3 regions of the Streptomyces sp. NBC_00659 genome follow, and region 1 is predicted to be linked to each of the others. Evidence: riboswitches for the same ligand, from Rfam matches in the RefSeq annotation. Region 1 holds a riboswitch; each other region holds the start of a gene.
What was found. A riboswitch is a leader RNA that binds a small molecule or an ion and turns the genes downstream of it on or off. The one in region 1 is predicted to bind S-adenosylmethionine.

Region 1 (7,624 bases):
CAGCGCCGGGACCGGGACAAGGTGCTGCACGGCCGCGAGTCGGGCATCATCAAGCGCCTGCCGCACGGTGAGTTCATCGAGGTCCACGAGCCGCTCAGCCAGGACGCGCTGCACACGCTCACCGCGCACGAGCAGTACAAGCCGGCCGAGATCGGCCCGACGGTCGACGAGAACGGTGTCGAGCGCAAGGTCTCGGGCGCGCAGAAGCTGCGCGCCAAGATGAGCGAGGGCTTCTACGGGGAGGAAGGCCAGATCCCCAAGCCCACCGTCGAGGAGTACAAGGAGATCACGAGCGGCCACGGCCACCACTGATCCCCGGCTGTTCGCCACGGCTGGAGCCCCGTCCATGACATGGACGGGGCTCTTTGCCGTCCCCCGGGCTGGATAGGGTGGACTCACCCGGTGCTGCGGGGCGATCCACCCCGCGTCACCCACGACCCGTGTCACCCGCGACCGCGTGACCCACGAACCCAGGAGCGACCATGAGCGCTGTGAACCCCGCTGGAGGCGACACCGCGGCGGGCCGTTCCTGGCCCGCGGTACTGAACGGCCTGCTCGAAGGCCGCGACCAGAGCGCGGACGACACGGCCTGGGCGATGGACCGCATCATGCGCGGCGAGGCGACCGACGCGCAGATCGCCGGGTTCGTGGTGGCCCTGCGGGCCAAGGGCGAGACCGTCCAGGAGATCACCGGACTCGTCCGGGCGATGTACGAGCACGCCAATGTCATCGAGGTGCCCGGACACACCGTCGACATCGTCGGAACGGGCGGCGACGGCGCGAAGACCGTCAACATCTCCACGATGTCCTCGATCGTGGTGGCCGGCACCGGCGCCAAGGTCGTCAAGCACGGCAACCGGGCCGCGTCCTCCGCGTCCGGGGCGTCGGACGTCCTGGAGAAGCTCGGCGTCAATCTCCAACTGCCGGTGAGCCGGGTCGCCCAGGTGGCCGAGGAGGCCGGGATCACCTTCTGCTTCGCGGTCAAGTTCCACCCGGCGCTGCGTCATGTGGCGGCGGCCCGCGGTCAGTTGGGCATCCGGACCACCTTCAACGTGCTCGGTCCGTTGACCAACCCGGCGCGCGTGAAGGCCCAGGCGGTCGGCGTCGCCGATCCCCGGATGGCGCCGATCGTGGCGGGCGTGTTCGCCGAGCGCGGCAACTCCTCGCTCGTCTTCCGCGGCGACGACGGCCTCGACGAGCTGACCACCACCGCGGGCTCCCACGTCTGGGTGGTCCGCGACGGCAAGGTCACCGAGGAGCGCTTCGACCCCCGCGACGTCGGGCTCGACATCGTCCCGGTGGAGGCCCTGCGCGGCGCCGACGCCTCGTACAACGCCGAGGTCGCCCGGCGCGTCCTGGACGGCGAGCAGGGGCCCGTACGGGACGCGGTCCTGCTGAACTCGGCGGCCGCCCTGGTGGCCCTGTCGCCGACCGGCGCGCCGCTCGCGGACCAGCTCCGCGCCGGAATGGCGAAAGCGGCCGAGTCGATCGACTCCGGCTCCGCGAAGCGCACCCTGGAGCGCTGGGTGGCCGCCAGCAACGCCTGATCCACCGGTGACACGGAGCGAGGCGCAGTCCAGAATCCGGACTGCGCCTTGCGCGTGGAAGATCCTCTGGCAAGATGCTGTATCAGGTCATGAGTGACAGTCATCAGGCCCCGGCCGACTGTCCGGCAACCCTCCGTCCGTGGCGGGGTGCCCCGGGTGAAGACCAGGTCGTAGGCAGCGAGGCCTACGGCAAGCGCGGACCCCTCCCGCCCGTCGGGCGGATGCAACCAGGGGTCCTGGTCGTTCGAGGGAGCCTTCTGTGAGCAAGCGAATGCGATAGGGCGTAGAGCCCCGCCTCCGCACACCCTTTTCACCTTTTCCCGCGCCGAGCCCAGCCCTGCCTCCGGGCGGCCGGCTCGCGCGGTGATCCCGCCTGCCTCTCACAGGAGCTCGCCATGTCTGTCTCCACCGTTGCCGCCGACCAGTCCGTTTGTGCCCCTCTGGCCGTTCTGGGCCGGGATGTGACCGTCCCGCTCGTCACCGGCGGCGAGGTGACCTACGCGGCCCTCGACTACGCCGCCAGCGCGCCCGCCCTCCAGCGGGTGTGGGACGACGTGGCCGCGTACGCGCCCTACTACGGCAGCGTCCACCGGGGCGCCGGCTACCTCTCGCAGCTCTCCACCGACCTCTTCGAGAACGCCCGCAGGACCGTCGAGGAGTTCCTCGACTGCCGCGCCGGTGACCAGGTGGTCTTCACCCGCTCCACCACCGACTCGCTCAACCTGCTCGCCGCCGCGCTCCCGGCCGACTGCCAGGTCTTCGTCTTCGAGACCGAGCACCACGCCTCGCTGCTGCCCTGGCGCGACGCCCGGGTGACGTACCTGAATGCCCCGCGCACCCCGGGCGAGGCCGTCGACACCCTGGAGCACGCCCTCGCCGCCCGTGACCCCTACGGACCGGCCCTGGTCTGCGTCACCGGCGCCTCGAACGTCACCGGGGAGCTGTGGCCGGTGCGGGAGCTGGCCGCCGCCGCGCACGCCCACGGCGCCCGCATCGTCCTCGACGCCGCGCAGCTCGCCCCGCACCACCCGGTGTCGGTCCAGGACCTCGACGTCGACTGGGTCGCGTTCTCCGGGCACAAGCTGTACGCGCCGTTCGGCTCCGGTGTCCTCGCGGGCCGCTCCGACTGGCTGCGCGAGGCCGACCCGTACCTCGCGGGCGGCGGCGCCAGCCGCAAGGTCACCCGGCGCGCGGACGGCGGCGTGGACGTGGAGTGGCACGACAGCGCCGCCCGGCACGAGGCCGGCTCGCCGAACGTCATCGGGGCCTACGCGATCGCCTCGGCCTGCAAGGCGCTCACCGAGGAGGGCTTCGACAGCCTTCTCGCCCGTGAGCGGCACCTGATCCGCACCGTCCGCGCGGGCCTCGCCGAGGTCCCCGAGGTCCGGGTCCTCTCCCTCTTCGGTGACGACGCCCCGCGGGTCGGCGTCATCTCCTTCGTCGTCGAGGGCTGGAACAGCTCGCACTTCGCGGCCGCGCTCTCCGCCGAGTACGGCATCGGCGTCCGCGACGGCCTCTTCTGCGCCCACCCGCTCGTCCGCACGCTGCTCGGCAGTGCCCCGGAGACCCAGGGGGAGTGCGGAGCCCCCGAGGCGGCGCCCGGGGAGAAGTCCCTCAACGCCATCCGCGTCAGCTTCGGCGCCGGTACCCCCGACGAGCACGTCGAGCGCTTCGTCCGCGCGGTGCGCGAGCTCGTCAGGGACGGCGCGCGCTGGCAGTACCGCACCGAGGACGGCCGCTGCGTCCCCGCGGTCTGACGCCCGCGGCGGCTTCGCCCGGAGGCGGTGCCGCGTCGGTCAGGAGTCGAGACCGATCGCGAACGCCGCCTCCAGGTCGTGCTGGGAGTACGTACGGAACGCCACGTGCGTGTCCGTCGCCTCGACGCCCGGGATCTTGCTGATCTTGCCGGGGATGACGTCGGCCAGGTCGTCGTGGGCCTGGACCCGGACCATGGCGATCAGGTCGTAGGTACCCGTGACGGAGAAGACCTCGCTGACGCTCTCCAGGGACGCGATCGACTCGGCGATCTCGGGGATCCGGTCCACGCTGGTCTTGATGAGGACGATCGCGGTGATCACGGCTGGTTCTCTCCCTAGGGGGCCGCTGCTGGGGATCTCACCCTACTCGCGGTCCACCTGGCCCGGCCGCTCCACCGGGGGCCCCGGCAGCACCCCCCGAACGGGCGCGAGCGGCCTTCGGGGCCGGAACCGCGCCCACGCGTAGACGAAACCCAGGGAGAAGCCCACGAGGTGGGCCAGATAGGCGACTCCGGGGCCCGGGGAGCTGCGGCCGGCCGCCAGCCACTGGAGCGTGAACCAGAACGGCAGCACCACCCAGGCGGGGAACCGCAGCGGCAGGAAGAACAGGAACGGGAAGAGACTGGTCACCCGGGCCCTGGGGAACAGGTACAGGAACGCGCCGAGCACCGCGGAGATCGCCCCGGAAGCGCCGACCAGGGACTGCTGCGAGGTCGCGTTGGCGGCGGCGTAGCCGAGCAGGGCCAGATAGCCGCAGCCCAGGTAGAAGAGGGCGAACTCCAGATGGCCCATGCGCTCCTCGGTCATGAGCCCGAAGACGTAGAAGAAGAGCATGTTGCCCAGGAGATGGAGCCAGCTTCCGTGGATGAACAGGGCGGTCGCGGGGGTGAGCGCCTCGCCGGGTGCCCCGCCGAACAGGGCCGTCGGCACCACGCCCCAGCGGCGGAAATAGGCCCGCTGCGCGACCAGCAGCTCGTCCCCGGTGCCGTACGCGGGATCCAGACCCGAGGCGGGACCGATCACGAAGATCAGACAGCACAGGACGATCAGCGCGTACGTCACCGGCGCCGGCCGGCCCCGCAGCGCCCTGCCGACCGTCGCAATCCAATTGCCGATCATGGTGCAGAGCATGACGTAACCGCACCGATGCACACGGACCGCCTCGCCGCCGCGGACGGCCGAGCGTCGAGTACCCGCCAGGCCGTAGGGTTACGAGCCATAGCACCGGGAAACCGGCGCCGGACGGACACGAGAAGGAAAGCGGCTGCCCTATGACAGTTCCCCTGCCCGACGCCAAGACCCGGTGGCGCTGTGCCCTCTGCGGCAACCTCACGCGTTTCGACGTGACCCGTTCGTCGAAGGTCGTCGAGTATGTGCACCTGGACCTGGCCGGTGAGCCCAAGGTCGAGGAGCGCGAGGTGGTCAGTGAGACCATCGAGTCGGTGCGGTGCCGTTGGTGCAACGCGGTGGATCAGGTCGAACTCGTGGACAGGCCGGGCGCCGGCTCCTGAGGGAGCGGGCCCCGCACGGATATTGGGGTGAACGGATGGTGGAGACCACGGGTGGGGAGCCGGACGACGGCACCGCCGAGGTGCTCGACCGTCCGCTGCCGGACGGCGTGCGCCGACGCGTCGTACAGATCGTCTCGGACGGCTTCGGCGGGCTGACGGTGTCCGAACTGCCCACACAGTTGCGGCAGTACGCCCGGTTCGCCCCGAATCGCCGTGCCAAGTTCGCCGGCAACGCGATGGCCTCGGCGCTGGAGACGGACCCGCTGTTCAGACAGCGCATCGCCGAGAAGCTCAGAGAGGCCCAGCCGGAGCTTGCCGGCGCCCTCGACTCGGGCGCGCCGCCCCCGGCCGCGGATCCGCTGGACGTGGCGGCCGCGGCCTATGTCGTGCGTCCCGTCGGCTGGGTGAAGCTGGTGACCGCCGCGGGCGAGGAGGCCCTGCGCGCGGACGCCGAGCGCGCCGGCGAGGAGAGCCGCGCCGAACTGGACCGGCTGCGCGCGGAACTCGCGGAGGCCCGCGGGCAGACGCGTGCCGAGACCGAACGGCTGCGCGCGGAACTGGAAGCGGCCCGCAAGGAAGCGGAATCGCTTCACCGCAAGCTGCGCGGGGCCCTCAGTGACGTCAAGCGCGGTGAGGCGGCCCTGCGCAAGCTCCAGGCCGAGACGGACGGGGCGAAGGCGGAGAGCCAGACCCAGGTGTCCGCGGCCGAGAGCGAGACGCGGCGGCTCAAGGCGCGTCTCTCGGAGGCCGAGGCGGCCCTGGAGGCCACCCGCAAGGCGGCCCGGGAGGGGCGCAGCGTCGAGGACATGCGGGTGCGGCTGCTGCTCGACACCGTGCTGGAGGCGGCCCAGGGGCTGCGCCGGGAACTGGCGTTGCCTCCCGTCTCGGTGCGGCCCGCGGAGACGGTCGAGGCGGTCGAGCCGGGACGGATGACCCCGAAGGACATCGCCGCCCGCGCTCTGTCCGAGAACGACCCGGCGATCCTGGACCAGTTGCTCGCGCTGCCCCAGGCGCATCTGGTCGTCGACGGCTACAACGTCACCAAGACCGGCTATCCCCAGATGCCGCTGGAGAAGCAGCGGCTGCGGCTGCTCGGACAGCTCTCGCAACTGGCCGCGCAGACCGGCGCCGAGGTCACCTGTGTCTTCGACGGGGCCGAACTGGCCGCGCCGGTGCTGCTCGCGCCTCCGCGCGGGGTGCGGGTGCTGTTCTCCAAGCCCGGCGTCACGGCCGACGAGCTGATCCGTCAGCTCGTTCGGGCCGAGCCGCCCGGCCGGCCGGTCATCGTGGTCTCGACCGACCGCGAGGTGGCGGACGGGATCGCCAAGGCGGGCGCCCGGCCGGTGGCGTCCGTGGTGCTCCTCAAGCGCTTCTCGCGCGGCTGAGCGACTCCCGCGGGCACGTCCCCGTCGCACGCCCTCTCCTCGCGATCCCCTCACGTCACGATCCCCTTGCGATCCCCTCGGGTTCCTTTCGCGATCCCCTCGCCCACCCGTTTCGCGCTTTTCCTCCGGCATAGATCCTTCCGTGCGTTTCCTCCTGTTCGTCATGTTCCGCGGGCTCTTCCGCGCATGCTCCGGAGCCTCATCTCGCTCTCCGGGGCCCGGGTTTCACGCGCGCGGCGATCGGTGCCCTAAGTCGCGTGAGTCGCGTACGCACCATGCGTAACGTCTGGGCCTGATGCCCCAATTCGCCGGATGTTCACGCGACGTAGTGTCAAGCGGACATCACTGCTGGTGAGTTGATGGCAAAGAATGCGCTCCGTGACAAAGAATTTTCAGGTTTGGATTTGAACTGATCACAAGTAGGTCACTAGGGTCATGGCCTGAACCTCCAACTAGGGTGATCACTCATGAGGAGTGACGGTGGAGGGGTACCGCCCGTCGGCGTTTTCGGCAGGCGGCTGGAGGAAGAAGGAGCTCGCCTTCGTGGCGTCCCACCGTCGACCCAAGCAGCCGAGCCGCGCCCGTGTGACCGTGCTCACCACCGCCGCCGCTGCCGCTGTTGTCCTCAGCGCGAATGCCGCCAACGCGGCGCCGTCCGAGAAGCCCAACAAGGACGAGGTCAAGACCAAGGTCGACAAGCTCTACGAAGAGGCCGAGCAGGCCACTGAGAAGCTCGACGGCGCCAAGGAGAAGCAGCAGAAGCTGCAGAAGCAGATCGGCGCTCTCCAGGACAACGTCGCCCGCGGCCAGGAAGAGCTCAACGAACTGCGCGAGGGCCTCGGTTCGATGGCCAGCGCGCAGTACCGCACCGGTGGCATCGACCCCTCCGTAGCGCTCTTCCTCTCCTCCGACCCGGACGACTTCCTGGACAAGGCCTCGGCCATGGACCAGCTGAGCGCCCAGCAGGTCGAGTCGCTCAAGAAGGTCCAGGAGAAGCAGCGTTCGCTCGCCCAGCAGCGTGCCGAGGCCTCCGCGAAGCTCAAGGACCTCGCCGACACCCGGGCCGAGCTCGCCAAGAAGAAGAAGGAAGTCCAGAACAAGCTGGGCTCCGCGCAGAAGCTCCTGAACACGCTGACGGCGCAGGAGAAGGCGGCGCTGGCCTCCGAGGAGCAGGAGCGGGCCACCCGCGCCAGCGAGCGCGTCGACCTCGGCGACACCCCGGCCGCCTCGGGCCGTGCCGCCGCCGCGTTCGCCGCTGCCAAGACCAGGATCGGCTCGCCGTACGTCTACGGTGCCTCCGGCCCCAGCTCGTTCGACTGCTCGGGCCTCACCTCCTGGGCCTACGCCCAGGCCGACGTGGGCATACCCCGCACCTCGCAGGCCCAGGCCAACGCGGGCACCCGCATCTACTCGCAGAGTGATCT
Region 2 (7,624 bases), 2.4 Mb from region 1:
GACGTTGACCCGCAGCATCCAGCGCAGGGACGTCTTCTCGATGGCGCGCGCGATGTTGGAGACGATGACGTCGAAGGTGCCGCCTCCGGAGCGGCGTACCCGGATGGCGTCGTGGTCGGCCCGGTCGCCGTCGAAGGTCACCTGTACCGAGCCGAGGCCCGCCGCATTGAGCTCCTTGGCGATCAGCGGGGTGAGCAGGGTGCCGTTGGACGTCATCGACGCGGTGAGGGCGCCGAGTTCCCCGGCCCTGGTCAGCAGGTCGCGGCAGCCTCGCGGGTTGAGCAGCGGCTCGCCGCCGAAGAGCAGCAGCGACAGCTTGTCCATGCCGGCCGCCGCCATGCGCTCGCGGGTGAAGTCCAGGACCTGCCCGACGGCTTCGGGGGTCAGCCGGGCGTGCTGGATGCGGGGCGGCCGGCTTCCTCCCTTGGGGTCCTGGGCGGTGTTCTGGAAGCAGTAGCCGCAGCCGAGGTTGCAGTCCGTGCTGGTCAGTACGGTCAGCGAGTACGAGTTGTACGGCTTTACGTCGTACAGGCCCGCCTCGCGGAGATAGCGTTCGGCGGAGGGCCGCAGGGTGCCGTCGGGCTCAATCTGGCCGGGACGCATCAGTGCGTATCCGCCGGCGCCCAGGAACCACCACCCCCTGCCGGCCTGGATCAGACGGGCCCCGGCGGCGGGGACGGCGACGGACTGCGTACCGGGCACGGCAACCTCCGGAGCGGGGGCGGGAGTTGGAGGGCGGGCGCGGCCCGGTCGCGGCGGTGTCAGGCGCCACCGCGACCGGGAGGACCGCGCCGGGGGTGAGCCGATCAGGCGTTGTGCTCCTGGTGGACGCCGCACCAGGGGGTGTCCTCGCCCTCCTCGGAGTGGGCGATCACCTCGGGCTCGTCGACGGCGGACTCCTGGTGCACGCCACACCAGGCGACGTTCGACGCGGCGTGCGCGACCACTTCGGGCTCGTCGACGGCGGACTCCTGGTGCACCCCGCACCAGGCGACGTTCGACGCGGCGTGCGCGACGACCTCGGGAGTCTCCTCCGCGGGCGTCTCGGTGGTCTCCTCGTTGGGCTCGACGTTCTCGGCCATGATGGTCCTCCATACGACGGGCGTTCGGGACGACGGACGGCAGCGGTGCGCCGACCGGCAGGAAGCTAGGAGGAGGGGGTTCGACACCGGTTCACCGCCGGTTGGCCCCTGGTGAAACCCCTGGTGGGCGCGTGGGCTCAGCCCATGGCGGCCGGCCGGAACCGCGACGGAGACGGCCGTGGGGCTGATCCGGGGTTCGGACGGTCGCTCCCGCTACTGGGGCGGGGCGATGGCATCTCGGGGGTGTCGCCGACGAGGTGGCGCCGCGTCGGCGAGGTGGCGCCGCGTCGGCCGCATACCGGAATCGCACCGGTCGCGAACCGGCGGGCAACCGGCCGTTCCTACGGTGGCCGCCGCACGCTCCGCGACCGCGAGAGGACGCCTCCGTATGGACACCGAGCCCGTCGTCACGGCCGCGCCGTCCCCCCGGCCCGCGCCGTCCGCCCAGCCCGCGGCAACAGGACGGCAGCGGCTGCCGGAGCCGCTCGGGGCCGGATTCCTGGCCCGTCCGGAGGAGACGCTGGCCGAGATCCGGGAGACGTGTCCCGTGGCCCGGATCAGGACGCCCGCCGGACGGCCGGCCTGGCTGGTGACCCGTGCCGAGGATGTGCGGGCCGGGTTCCTGGATCCCCGCCTGTCCTTGAGCGGCGGCCACGTTCCCGACCCCGGCGTGCGCCGACGCGCGCTGGACGTGACGCTGGTCAACTACGATCCGCCGGACCACACGCGGATCCGCCGTCTGGCGACCCCGGCCCTCACCCCGGCACGCATGGCCGCCCACCGGGAGCGCATCGAGGAAGCCGCCGGTGAACTGCTCGACGCGGCGGACGCGGCGCGGGGGCAGGGGCCGCTGGAGCTGATGGACGCCTTCGCGCGCCCGTTCGCGTTCCGGTCGCTGTGCGAGGTGTTCGAGGTGCGTGAGGAGGAGCGGGCCGCGCTGTACGCACCGGTGGCGCTCCTCGCGGACAAGACGGGCTGCTCCGCTCGCACCGTCGAGGAGAGCGTGGCTCATATCGACGCGTTCGTCCGCGGCGAGATGGCCCGCCGCGCGGCCGCTCCGGGTGACGACGTCGTCTCGCGCGTCCTCGCGGCCTGGCGCCAGCAGGGCGGCGCGACCGAGGACGAGGTCGCCTCCCTCCTGGCGATGCTGCTGCTGGCCGGCTTCGACAGCACGGTGCAGGCGATCGGCATGAGCGTGGTGGCGCTGCTGGGCCACCACGACGTACAGGACTCCCTGCGGGAGGAGCCGTCGCGGATTCCGCGCGCGGTGGACGAGTTGCTGCGCTGGGACACCCCGGGCCCTTTCAGCACCAAGAGGGTGGCGCTGGAGGACGTCCGGTTCGGGGACACGGTCATTCCGGCGGGCAGCGGAGTCCTGCTCTCCGTGGCGGCGGCCAACCACGACCCGCGCTGCCATGCCGACCCCGGCACGCTGGACCCGGACCGCAGCACCGCCGGCCGTCATCTGACGTTCGGTCTGGGCCCGCACTACTGTCCCGGATCGGCGCTGGCCCGCCTGGAGCTCACGGTGGCCCTGACCGTCATCCTCGGCCGCTGGCAACGGCTGGAGCCGGCGGTGCCGCTCAACGAGCTGGCCTGGGGCGGCGGCTATCTGCACCGCCGTCTGGCCGCACTGCCCGTGCTGCCCCACGGGTCGGGGTGACAGGACGGCGGGGTGCCGACGTTCCTGTCCGCCGGGTCACCTGACGGTGCGGGGCGTGGGCGGTGGGGGCGGTAGAGCGGGGACGCTCTCGCCCTGGCCTTCGGCGCCACCGGCTCCGTCCGGGACCGCCGTCTGTCACACCACGCTGACCGGATGCCGTACCACCGCGCCGAACAGGTATCCCTGTGTGTTCGGTACGGCGGTGTCCGGCTGGGTCCGGTCGGCTGTGTCCGTGGCGCGCGCCAGCAGCTGGGTGGCGCCGGGTGTGTCGGGCCGCCAATCGAGGGACCACCGGGTCCAGGTGCCGGCCCGGGGCCGGTCGTGCAGCCGCGCGGGCCGCCAGTTGGCACCGCCGTCCGTACTGACGTCGACCTTGGCGACGCCTCCCGCCCCCGACCATGACCGCCCGTGCAGGACGTGCCTGCTTCCGGCCGTGAACGTGGCCCCGCTCGCCAGCTCGAAGGCGCTCTTCGTGGCCTGCCGGGTCAGCGGAGCACTCCCGCCCTCGGGATAGGCGGGGCCGAACAGCCGGTAGAAGGTGGTGTTCCAGGGCGAGTAGAGCGGCTGTGCGGACACCTCGATGTCGCCGACCCACTTGATCGACGCGATCCCCACCCAGGAGGGCACCAACACCCGCACCGGATAGCCGTGGTCGTACGGAAGCGACTCGCCGTTCATCTCGTACGCGAGCAGGACGTCGTCCAGGGCCTTGGCCAGCGGCAGCGGACGTCGTACCCGCCCCAGGCTCTCGCCGCCGCTGACGTACTCGGCGTCCAGACCGCGCGGCTGCACGTCCACGGCGCGCGGGGACAGCCCTGCCCTGCGCAGCACGTCGCCCAGCCGCACTCCGCGCCAGCGTGCGACGCCGATCGCTCCCAGGGTCCACGCGGTGCCGGTGACCGTCTCCCCCTGTTGCGTCGTGTAGTAGGAGCGGCCGTTCCCGGCGCATTCCACGAACGCTGTCCGGGTGACGGCCGGCAGTGCGCGCAGATCGTCGTAACCGAACTCCACCGGACGGTCCTCGCCGTGGTTGCCGCGCAACCCGCTCCCCCACAGCCGCAGCCGCCAGTCGTCGGCGTTCAGGACGGGTGTGGCGGTGTGGTTGCGCACGAAGAACAGGTCGTTGGGGGTGTGGTGGCCGGTTCCGCGCAGCGCCTCCCATCGGGTCTCGGCGTTGGTGCCACGCGCGATGAACCACTCGGCGGGCAGCGGCTTGACGATCGGTGTGTCGGCGGCGTGGGCGGGCCCCGGGGTGCCGAGTGCGGTTCCGGCGGCGGCAGCGGTGAGCAGGGTGAGCAGCCGACGGCGGGTGACCCCCTCGGCTCTGGCCTCACCAGCGAGCCACTGGCGCAGCCTGCGGCGGTCGTACTCGGTTTCGTAGCGGCGGCCGGCGGGGGCGGGCGAAGGCATGGCGGGTCCTCGTCATAACGGGGCGAGAAGAACGAGAGGCTCGGCACAAGTCGGCGCGGGCATACGCGCGGGCGGTCGTTGCATGCTCGACCGGCTTGTCCGGAGCGGAAGTTCGCGGAAGCGCGTGATCAGCCGGTCGTCCGACACAGCGTGGCGGCGACGCGGACGAGGTCCACGGCGCGGCGGCGGGTCAGTGGCTCCGACATCGGCATGGCGGGATGAAAGCACACGGGGCGGAGGGCGTCAACGGGGCATCCGTGCCGGTGAACCAGGCGTCCAGGCAAGTCGGTTGGCGTGGCGGCCGCGACTCGCCGGTCCCGCACCTGACCGGCGGGCCGGCGCGAAGGTGTCAATTCCTGAACGCCGGCTCTCCCCCGCCGTGACGGCGGCCGGCCCGTGTCCCCGACACGACCGCGGCCGACCCCGTGTCCCCGACATGACGGCGGTCGGCCCGTGCTCTCCGGCGGAGTCCGGTGCCGCCATTGACGTACGTCAGAACCGCTCCGTACGATCACGAACGGCATCGAGTGTCAGCGTCAAGCCCTGGCTTGCTGACCGGCAACCCTCCCGCGCGGTGGGGTGCTCCAGGTGAAAGCCCGGCGGGATCAGCGACGATCCGCGCAAGCGCGTGGCCCCATGACCGGGGCCGGAGATGGGGGGAGGACCGTTATGCGACACAGTGGTGACCCTCGTGCCTCCTTCTCCGTCGCCATGGTGTTCTCCCGGCTGGCGCGCCGACGCCACATCGATCTGAAGCGCTCGACCAGCTGCTTCTGTCAGGCCTGACGGCCCTTTCCGCAGCGGAGCGCTGACGGGCCTGCCCGCCGAGGGTCCCCGTCCGTGACCAGCGATCGGGGTATGTGTCCCCGCCCGGGTCCCGCTTCCTCCTGATCCTTCGGATCCACCTTCCGCCTGGCCCCTGTCCGCAGGGCATTCCCCCCGTCACGGCACCGCGCCGACCGGGCCCGCACCCCTGTGCGTGGCCGTGCCCCGCGCGGTGTCCCGTGCCTGGCGACACCATGAGGAGAACCCTCCGTGAGAGCACTTCCGGACTTCAGATCTCCCCGATGGGCGGCGCTCACCGCCCTTCTCACCACCAGCGTGCTGCTGACCGCCTGCGGGTCGGGCACCGGCGGCTCCGGCGCCGGTGACGGCAAGCCGCGTTCCGGCGGAACCCTGACCTTCGCCGTGGGATCGGACGCCGGCTGTGTGGATCCCCAGCAGGTCGGCAGCAACGACACCATCTACTCGGTGCGCCAGGTCGTGGACTCCCTGACGGACCAGGACCCCAGGACCGGCAAGATCGTGCCGTGGCTGGCGAAGAGCTGGGACATCAGTGCCGACGCGACCGCCTTCACCTTCCACCTGCGCTCGGGTGTCACCTTCAGCGACGGGTCCCCGCTGACCGCCCAGGTGGTCAAGGACAACTTCGACGCGGTGCCCCATCTCGGTGTCCTGGGAACCCTGGCCGAGGGCTACCTGAGCGGCGTCAAGAGCACCACGGTGGTCGACCCGCTCACCGTCAAGGTCACCTTCGAACAGCCCAACGCCCAGTTCCTGCAGGCGACTTCGACACATTCCCTGGGGATCGAGTCGTCGGCGAGCGCGAAGAGGTCACCGCAGCAGAAGTGCAGCGACGGGGTCATCGGATCCGGACCCTTCGTACTCAAGCAGTACGTACAGAACCAGTCGGTCACCCTGGCCAAGCGCCGCGGCTACGCCTGGGGCTCCTCACGGTGGAACAAGAAGGGCGAGGCGTACCTGGACAAGCTCGTGTTCAAGGTCGTGCCGGAAGCGGGCGTGCGCGCCGGCAGTCTCCGCTCCGGCCAGGTGGACGCGATCGGCAGTGTGGGCCGGGCCGACGAGGCGGCGCTCAAGGGCGGCCAGGTCACCCTCCAGAGGCGGGCCAACCCCGGCATCGTCTTCGGGCTCGGCTTCAACAACGCGCGGCCCCTCCTGAAGGACGCCAGGGTCCGCCGGGCGATCCTGGCCGCCGTCGACCGCAAGCAGATCGCCGACACCGTCTTCCCCACCGGCACCCGGGCAGCGACCAGCGTCCTCGCACACACCACGCCCGACTACACCAACCTCGCCCCGGATCTCGCCTTCGACGCGGCCAAGGCGAAGTCCCTGCTGGACGAAGCCGGTTGGAAGGCGGGCGGCGACGGCACGCGCACCAAGGACGGCAAGAAGCTGAACCTGACCATCGACTGGGTTCCCAACGCGGCCACGAACCAACCCGCGTTGGAGTTGATACAGCAGCAACTGAAGGCTGTGGGGGTTCAGGTGACCCTCAAGCAGCTCCAGCTCACCCAGCTGACACCGACACAGCAGTCGGGCGAATTCGACGCGACATGGGGGAACATCACCCGCGCCGACCCCGACATCCTGCGCAGCTCCTTCTCCACGAAGCTGGCCAACTTCTACCGCGTGCCGGCGAGCGGCCTGGACAGGACCCTGTCCGCGCAGGCCGCGACCACCGACCCGGAAGGGCGCAGCAAACTCGTGACCCAGGCACAGCGGTCGATCGTGCGCGACGCCTACAACGTGCCGGTGGTGGAACTGCAGACCCAGCTGGGCCTGTCCACGAAGGTGCACAGCCTCGCCTTCGACGCCTCCAGCCGGATCCAGTTGCACGACACCTGGATCGGCTGACCCGTGCGCGGCTATGTACTCAAACGGCTCGCGCAGGCGGTCGGGGTGCTGTGGGCGGCGTACACCGTGTCGTTCCTGGTGCTGGACTACCTGCCGGGCGACCCGGTCACCGCGATGGCCGGTGCCGGAATGGACTCGGGGCAGGTCGATCCCCGGCAGATCGCCGCCCTGCGGCACGAGTACGGCTTCGACAAGCCGGTGCTCACGCAGTACGCCGAGTACCTCGGCCGCGCGGTGCGCGGGGACTTCGGCAACTCGGTCGCCACCGGCCGCCCGGTCGCCTCGACACTGGCCGACGCGCTGCCCCAGACCCTCCAACTGACGGCTTCGGCACTGCTGTTCGCGGTGGTCCTCGGCGGCGGGCTGGCGGTGACGGCCACGTACACCACACGGCGCTGGCTGCGGCAGCTGCTGCTGTCGCTGCCGCCGCTGGGAGTGTCCGTCCCGACGTTCTGGGTGGGGCTCCTGCTGGTCGAGGCGTTCTCCTTCCGGCTGCGCTGGTTCCCCGCGTTCGGCAACGACGGGCTGAAGGGGCTGGTGCTGCCGGCGCTGACCCTCGCGGTCCCGACCGGCGCTCTGATCGCGCAGGTGCTGGCCAAGAGTCTGCTCACCGCGCTCGACCAGCCGTATGTGGAAACCGCCCGCGCGAAAGGCGCGGGCCGCTGGCGGGTCCATCTGCGGCACGCGCTGCGCAACGCGTCCCTGCCGGCGCTGACGGTCGCCGGACTGCTGGTGGGGCAGCTGATCGCCGGTTCGGTCGTCGTCGAGACGGTGTTCTCCCGTGACGGCCTGGGCCGCGTGACCGCGGCGGCCG
Region 3 (7,624 bases), 2.2 Mb from region 1:
CGCCGTGGAGGGGCGGGCCGTCTCGGTCGGGGAGACTGCCGAGCCGGGCGGCCGGGTCACGGTGGGGGACGCCGATCCGGCCGAGGACTCCCGGCCGGGAGCCGCGGTCCCCAGGGAACCGGCGGCGGTCGAGGCCGCCGGGTGTCCCGTGTCGGCCCGGTGGCCGGGCCGGAACGCCACGGTCAGACAGACCAGGGCACCGGCCGCGACCAGAGCGACCGGAGTGAGCGCCCACAGCGTCCGCCGACGTGCACGCCGTCGCGCGGCCTGCCTCGTTTCCTTCATGCGCATTCCGTTCGGAGGATCGAGCCGGTGATGTGTCGATCAGTGGCCGCCGGAAGCGAAAAGGTTGCCGCCCGTTCCCCGGAGATCTCTCCTGCGGGCCGCGCGTGGACGGGGTCACGTCGACCGCATGCGGCGGATCCGTTTCCGGCCCAGGGCCTGACCCGGCACCTCGACGAGGTGATGGGTCAGCGCTGCCAACGGCAGCAGCACGGCGAGGAACGCCGCTTCGAGTACGGGACTGTCGCGGCGGTGCCGGCCGAGCACACTGTCGCTCACCGCCAGCAGGGCCGGATGCACCAGGTACACCGAGTAGCTGACCGTCCCCAGCCAGGTCAGCGCGCGCGGAAATCTCCGGCGGCGCAGCGCGAGGGCCACGCCGAAGGTGAGTACGGCCAGCAGGAACGCGGTGATCCAGCCGCGCCGTGCGAAGTGGGCCGCCGCGCCGTGCTCGTACGCACAGCCCACGGCGCAGATCAGCACGACGGCGGCGGCGCGGGCCGCGCACGGCCAGGTGATCTCCCCGCTTTCCGCCCGCCGGACGGCGGTACCGAGGAATATCACGGCCAGGATCACCAGGCCTTCCCAGAGGGGAACGGTGCCGTTGAAGGGGACCAGGACCAGCGCGAGGACGCCTCCCGCCACGGCCCCCGGCACACGCAGCGCGGACATCGTGGAACTCCCGCAGAGGACGGCGAACGCCAGCGCCGTCGTGGTGAGCGCGACGAGCGGGCCGGTACCGATCGCGGAGGAGAGCGCCGACGCCTGCGGCACGAACGCCGCCGTCGCGCTCACGGCGGCCAGCGCTCCCAGAGCCACCGCGACCGTCGCCGAGCGCCGGTGCAGCCGGACCGTGAACAGGGCGACGACCAGCAGGTAGAACGCCAGCTCGTACGACAGCGTCCACAGGACGAGGACGACACTCGGTGTCCCCAGCAGTTCCTGGAGCAGGGTGACGTGCGCGACGGCCACCGTGACGGGATTCCGCCCGTCGAAGCGAGCGCCCAGATGCGCGACGCCCAGCAGATCCAGCGCGAGGACCGAGCCCACCACGGCGGCCCACAGCGGGTAGACGCGAAAGGCCCGCCCGATCCAGAAGGTCCTCACACAGCCGCGGCGCTCGAGCGAGGCGGGGACGACGTAGCCGCTCACCAGGAAGAACACCATGACGCCGTACCGGCCGATGTTCAGCTGGGGCAGCAGCTGCTCACGGAACCCCGCCATGAAGGCGTACGACGAATGGTCGATCGCCACGAGGAGCGCGGCGAGCCCGCGCAGGGCGTCCAGCCAGCCCAGCCGCGGGGGACCGGTGGAGCCGCCGGGCGCGAGTGGACCTGACGCCGGGGACGGCCGGTGTGACAGCGGCCGGGGAACGGGAGGTGCGGGTTCCATGATGGTGCCTGCCTGGACCGGGTCCTGTGGGGTGACGGGTGCGCCGGGCCGGCCGGGAAGCGGGCACGGGGGAGGGGCGGCCCGGTCCGCGGCTTGCCGGCGCTCGGCTCGCGAGGCCCTGGAATCCACATCGAAGTGCGGACACGCCGCGGCGCGGTACGGGACACGCCCTGAGGAGACGACTTTCGCCGGGATTGCCTACGCGCCGGTCGGCCGCGTGTTCCGGCGAGGCGTAGGCCGATCGGGTTGCGGAGCCCGTCGTGGATCCGTCGCCAGGGTCTGCCCTAGGCGTTGCCCGGCGTCGTCGGCTTCACGTGGACGCAGGGCTTGGTCCGGCTTCTGGCGGCCTGGGAGGAGAGCCGCGGCGGAGAGCGGTGGCATCGGGCATGCGTCGTATCCGGGGATGCGACAGAGTGATGCCATGGGCCGCCTATGGATGACCTGGTCGCTCGAGGGTGTCGGATCGGCCGGCCAGAACGTCGCGGACGTCGAGGCGGCCTGCCGGGCCCTGATCGGCTCCGTGGAGCGGTCCCGGCGTGCCTTCGAGGTACCGGAGCCGTGGGAGGAACTCCGCGAGTCGGCGCTGCTCCTCCAGGAGCAGATTATGGGACCGGGGCGCGAGGTCCTGGAACAGGGCCGGCACTGGGCCTCCACCCTGAAGGGCGTGAGCATTCTGCTGGTTCCGCGCGAGTGATCCGCGCGGCCGCCGGGCCGGTGTTTCCGGCCCGGCGTTCGCCGTCCGCGCGAGGCACCGTCCGCCTGCCCGGCAGGCCCGGTACCGGCGGGAGCGTCAGACGTCCGCCGACAGGGGCACCGCGTCACACCCGTGCCGGAAGGCGGGGTGATCGCCGAGTCGGCGCACGTAGTCCAGGAGCCGGGGACGCGAGCGGAGGGCGTCGCAGGGGCCCAGCCCGGTGAGAGCCGTCCATACGTCCACGTCCGCCGCCGTGAGGGAGTCGCCCAACACGTAGGAACTCGCGGCGAGTTGACAGTCCAGCAGATCCAGAGCGGCCGCGAGCTCCGAGGCCGGGGCGGACGGGGTGACATCGCGGTCGAGCAGATCGCGGAGGGCTTCGATGTCGGCGGCGAGGGACGGAGGGCAGAGCGCGGAGGGGCTCGTCGTGGTGTGACCGGAGAACAGTCCGGCCAGATCGCGGAGGATGGCGGGCGGGTGGTTGCTGACGATGCGTCCGCTCCACCGGTCGCACAGGGCGGGAGCGGTGAGCGGTCCGTCGAAGTGATACTCGGTGGCCTCGTAGGCGCGGCGCAGTGAGGCGAAGGCGTCGGGTGTCCGCGCGGGGTCCGCCAGAAGCGTGGTGGCGACCGAGTCCCGCAGGCCGAGCAGTTCGAGGGTGATGGCGATACGCAGCGAGAACGGACAACTCCGCGACAGATACAGCTCGTAGCGGTGTGGAGCCGGGTAGAAGCCGCCGGCGAGACCGACACCGATGCGGCTGTCGACGCGGTGGGGGAGGACGGACGGTGTCGCCGCCGGCTGGAGGCGAAGGGCCGAGGGGAACGAAATCTGCTCACAGGGGCGTGCGTCGGCAGTGCTGGACGTGCGCGAAGCTGTCTCGGGCATGACTCTCCCTGGGGGAAGAAGGAAGCCACCGCCGCTTTGTGGGCACCGGCGGCCGAATGCGGATTGACTGCGCTGGTCGCACCGGTCCGGATCGCACGGACCGGCAGCGGATCAGTAAGCGCTGGAGACACGCAACAGATCGATGTGCAGGCGCCTCGTCAAGCCGTTCCTTGGCATTCCCACCGGTCCCGACTCCGGGGCTCGCGAGACGCGAGACCACGCTTGCCCCGCCGCACCGGCGGGACCCGGTCGTCACCCGGGGCACCCCGTCGCGGTGGAAGGGTTGCCTGTCAGCGGGCCGGGGCCGATGACCGACGGAGCGGGCTGACCCGCACCGTGGGCGCTGACAATCGTGACCGTCCATGCCAGTCTCGGTGCGCCCTGTTGTGCCGTCAAGGAGGCCGCACGCGCGGTCTCACCTGGTGGTCACCCGCATTGACATTGTTTTCGGGGCGGGCCTAACCTGCGGCCCACCACAGGATGCCTTTTCGGCCGGAGTAGAAATGGTGACGGCGATGCACACAGCTGACGGGACGGCCGCATGGCGGCGCCTCGGCAGCGATGTGCTGTGCGCCGACCGCTCCGTGGACCTGCTGCGCGTCAACAGCGCCCTCTGTACGGGCATGTGTCGCTCCCTCAGCCGGGGCTGACCGCCTCTTCGGGTCTTTGACGACCAGGGGCTGACGGCTCTTCGAGTCTTCGACGACCACCGCTGTCGCGGTGTGTCCTTTCCCGTCCAGCCCCCGTTCCACGTGTGCCCGCGCCTCGCCGCGTACTGAGCCGTCCCGCTCGGCTTGGCGCTGCCGCTCCGTGGTCCGGGGTGTCCGAATCCGCTGGAGCTCTCCATGAGTCAACCTCCCGGCAGCGCTGTGTCCTTGGGAACAGCGACGCCCGCCGAGGCGATCCCCCGTACCGACTTCCCCGCCGCGCCCAAGCCTCTGGCGGCCCAGCGGGTCCTTCCGCTCCGGCGTCCCGGCCGCTGGATCATCACGGCCGTCGTGCTCGTGCTGGCCGCCCAGATCGCCCACGGCCTGGTGACCAACCCCTTCTACCAGTGGGATCGGTTCCAGTACTGGTTCTTCCGCCCCACCATTCTCGACGGCCTGCTCATCACCCTCGAAGTGGCCCTCTACAGCGCCGTGCTGGGCCTTCTCGGCGGTATCGTGCTGGCTCTGGCCAGGCTCTCCCGGAGCCCGGTGCTGCGCGCGGTGAGCTGGGTCTACACCTGGCTGTTCCGGTCGGTGCCGCTGATCGTGGTCCTGCTGTTCCTCTACAACTTCAGCGCGCTGTACCAGACGTTGAGCGTGGGCGTTCCGTTCGGGCCGGCCTTCTTCACCTTCGACGAGTCCCGCCTGGCCACCGACATGGCCGTCGCCGTCGTAGGACTGAGCCTGAACGAAGCGGCGTACGCCTCCGAAGTGGTACGCGGCGGCGTTCTCTCCGTCGACCAGGGCCAGCACGAGGCGGCCTCCGCCCTGGGACTGCCGAAGCGGTACCAGTTCGCGAAGATCGTCTTCCCGCAGGCACTGCGCTCCATCACCCCCAACTACGTGAACCAGCTGATCGGCCTGATCAAGGGCACCTCGCTGGTCTTCTACGTGTCCCTGCTGGACCTGTTCGGCTCGGTGCAGAGCATGGGCAGCACCTACCCCGGCGACATCGTGCCGCTGCTCCTCGTGGCCACCGCCTGGTATCTGATCCTCACCAGCGTCGTGTCCGTCATCCAGTTCTACGTCGAGCGGTACTACTCGCGGGGCGCGCTGCGCACCCTGCCGCCGACCCCGTTGCAGAAGGCGCGGAACGCTCTGCGTGACGTGCGGGCCCGGTTCCGGAGGGAGACGGCGATATGAGCGGCGAGACCCATCTGACGACAGTGAGGACTCGGACGGCCCAGGCCGCCGACGCGACGGAAGCGGCGTCGACCTCCTCCGCCCCGGCGGCGGACGCCGCGGCGACCGCCGAGAGCGCCGGAGCGCTCCAGGTCGAGCCGGCCGCGGTCGAGGTGCACGATGTGCACAAGTGGTACGGAGCCCAACGGGTGCTGGACGGTGTGGAGTTGACCGTTCGGCCCGGCGAGGTGACGGTCGTCCTCGGCCCGTCCGGCTCCGGAAAGTCCACCCTCCTGCGGGTGATCAACCACCTGGAGAAGCCCGAGATCGGCCATGTGAGCCTGAACGGTGAGCTCATCGGCGTACGCAGGCACGGCGACCGTCTCAAGGAGCTGAGCGAGCGGGCCATCCTGGCCCAGCGCAGCCGGATCGGGTTCGTGTTCCAGAACTTCAACCTCTTCCCGCACCTGACCGTGCTGGACAACGTGGCCGCCGCTCCCGTGGCGACCGGGCGGCTGTCCAGGGCCGGGGCGCGGGAACTGGCCCGCGATCTGCTCGCCCGGGTGGGCCTGGCCGACAAGGCGGCCGCCTACCCCCGGCAGTTGTCGGGCGGTCAGCAGCAGCGCGTGGCCATCGCCCGCGCGCTCGCCCTGCGTCCCGGAGTCATCCTCTTCGACGAACCGACGTCGGCGCTCGACCCCGAACTGGTCGGCGAGGTCCTCGCCGTCATCAAGGATCTGGCCCACAGCGGCACCACGCTGGTCATCGTCACCCACGAGATCGGCTTCGCCCGCGAGATCGCCGACCGGGTGGTCTTCATGGACGGCGGCCGCATCGTCGAACAGGGCCCGCCCGAGCAGGTGTTGGACCATCCGCGAGAAGCGCGCACCAGAGAGTTCCTGAGCAAGGTGCTCTGACCGCTTCCTCTCGACGCGCAGCGAGACACCTCTCGCAGAGGTGCTCCTGCCTCACCGCCCCGACCCGCGGCGGGGCGGCTCTTCCCCGATTCGGCGGCCCGCCGGGCCCGTTCCCCCACATCTCTCACCGCACACCCGACAAGGACAGCCATGCCCACCTTCAGTCTGAACCGCAAGGCCCTCCGCGGCGTCGCCGCGACCGCCGCCGTCGCCTCCCTCGCCGCCACTCTCGCCGCGTGCGGGGGAGACAGCGACGCCGCCACCCGCACGCGGACCGACGCGGCCGGAACCGTGACCGTGGGCGCGCTCTCCAACGGGGCCGCCAAGGAGACCGTGCTGAAGGTCTCCGAGGTGAAGTCGATCAGCGATGAGCTGCCCAAGTCCGTAGCCGAGAGAGGCACGTTGGTGGTGGGGATCGGCGCACTGCCCGCCGGGTCCCCGCCCTTGAACTTCGTCGGACAGGACCAGAAGACGCTCACCGGCAGCGAACCCGACCTCGGCAAGCTGGTCGCCGCGGTCCTCGGGCTGAAGCCGGTGGTGAAGAACTCGACCTGGGAGAACCTGTTCGTCGGCGTCGACAGCGGCAAGGTGGACGTCGCCTTCTCCAACGTCACCGACACCGAGGAGCGCAAGAAGAAGTACGAGTTCGCCTCGTACCGGCAGGACAACCTCGCCTTCGAGGTCCTGAAGAAGAGCACGTGGAACTTCGACGGCGACTACCGGAACCTGGCCGGCCAGACCGTCGCGGTGGGTGCCGGCACCAACCAGGAGAAGATCCTGCTGGAGTGGAAGGCGAAGCTGGCCAAGGCGGGCAAGACGTTCACCGTCAAGTACTACCAGGACAACAACGCCACGACCCTGGCGCTGAACAGCGGGAAGATCGACTCCTTCTTCGGCCCCAACCCGGCTGTCGCCTACCGCGCCACCCAGAACGCCAAGTCCCCCCACCCGACCCGCAATGCGGGCCAGTTCTCCGGCGCGGGCGAGACGATCCAGGGCCTGATCGCGGCCACTGCGAAGAAGGACAGCGGGCTCGCGAAGCCGGTCGCCGATGCCATCAACTACCTGATCAAGAACGGCCAGTACGGCAAGTGGCTGGCCTCTTGGAACCTCTCCGACGAGGCGGTGGAGACCTCCCAGGTCAACCCGCCCGGCCTGCCGCTCGACAACTCCTGAACCACCGCGCGCCCAAGGGACTTCGCCGCGCCCGGCGAAGTCCCGGGGCGCGTCCGGCCGCGTTCCAGATACGGAGAACCCGCACCGCCATGTCCACCAGCGTCCACGCCGCCCCTTCCCCGAGTCCGACCGCACCGCACGTCCTCGACAACGCGGCGTGGGCCGCGCTGACCGGTCCGCACGCCCACCTCGCCGAGCGCGTCGGCCGGGCCGCCCGCTATCCCACGGACGTCTCCCCGTTCACCGCCCTCGCCGACCCCGCCGACCCCCGCTCGTGGGACGACCTGGCCGCACTGGTCGGTCCGGGCGCGGTCACCCCCGTCACCGCGGTGCAGGCCGTGCCCGACGGCTGGACGATCGAACACAGCGGCGACGGGGTTCAGTTGACCGCCACCACGCTGCACTCCGAGCCCGCGCCCGAAGCGGTACGGCTCGGCCCCGCCGAC

Region 2: another riboswitch for S-adenosylmethionine. It lies ahead of OG410_RS01965 (ABC transporter substrate-binding protein); the one in region 1 lies ahead of OG410_RS12735 (aminotransferase class V-fold PLP-dependent enzyme).
Region 3: another riboswitch for S-adenosylmethionine. It lies ahead of OG410_RS42505 (putative leader peptide); the one in region 1 lies ahead of OG410_RS12735 (aminotransferase class V-fold PLP-dependent enzyme).

The regions. Positions count from the first base shown of each region.
Region 1 is NZ_CP109031.1:2,917,149-2,924,772, reverse strand. It holds gene qcrB (cytochrome bc1 complex cytochrome b subunit) at 1-312, shown strand, start outside; gene trpD (anthranilate phosphoribosyltransferase) at 483-1,547, shown strand; SAM riboswitch class IV at 1,633-1,749, shown strand; gene OG410_RS12735 (aminotransferase class V-fold PLP-dependent enzyme) at 1,943-3,304, shown strand; gene OG410_RS12730 (Lrp/AsnC family transcriptional regulator) at 3,344-3,625, opposite strand; gene OG410_RS12725 (rhomboid family intramembrane serine protease) at 3,668-4,423, opposite strand; gene OG410_RS12720 (hypothetical protein) at 4,576-4,815, shown strand; gene OG410_RS12715 (NYN domain-containing protein) at 4,851-6,200, shown strand; gene OG410_RS12710 (C40 family peptidase) at 6,744-7,624, shown strand, end outside.
Region 2 is NZ_CP109031.1:489,025-496,648, forward strand. It holds gene OG410_RS01945 (radical SAM protein) at 1-702, opposite strand, end outside; gene OG410_RS01950 (hypothetical protein) at 807-1,082, opposite strand; gene OG410_RS01955 (cytochrome P450) at 1,471-2,745, shown strand; gene OG410_RS01960 (sulfite oxidase) at 2,881-4,155, opposite strand; SAM riboswitch class IV at 4,675-4,788, shown strand; gene OG410_RS01965 (ABC transporter substrate-binding protein) at 5,191-6,810, shown strand; gene OG410_RS01970 (ABC transporter permease) at 6,814-7,624, shown strand, end outside.
Region 3 is NZ_CP109031.1:765,048-772,671, reverse strand. It holds gene OG410_RS03165 (expansin EXLX1 family cellulose-binding protein) at 1-285, opposite strand, end outside; gene OG410_RS03160 (acyltransferase family protein) at 400-1,674, opposite strand; gene OG410_RS03155 (hypothetical protein) at 2,111-2,368, shown strand; gene OG410_RS03150 (glutathione S-transferase C-terminal domain-containing protein) at 2,465-3,256, opposite strand; gene OG410_RS42505 (putative leader peptide) at 3,368-3,433, opposite strand; SAM riboswitch class IV at 3,470-3,614, opposite strand; gene OG410_RS03145 (hypothetical protein) at 3,772-3,906, shown strand; gene OG410_RS03140 (amino acid ABC transporter permease) at 4,102-5,106, shown strand; gene OG410_RS03135 (amino acid ABC transporter ATP-binding protein) at 5,103-6,002, shown strand; gene OG410_RS03130 (transporter substrate-binding domain-containing protein) at 6,153-7,178, shown strand; gene OG410_RS03125 (GNAT family N-acetyltransferase) at 7,268-7,624, shown strand, end outside.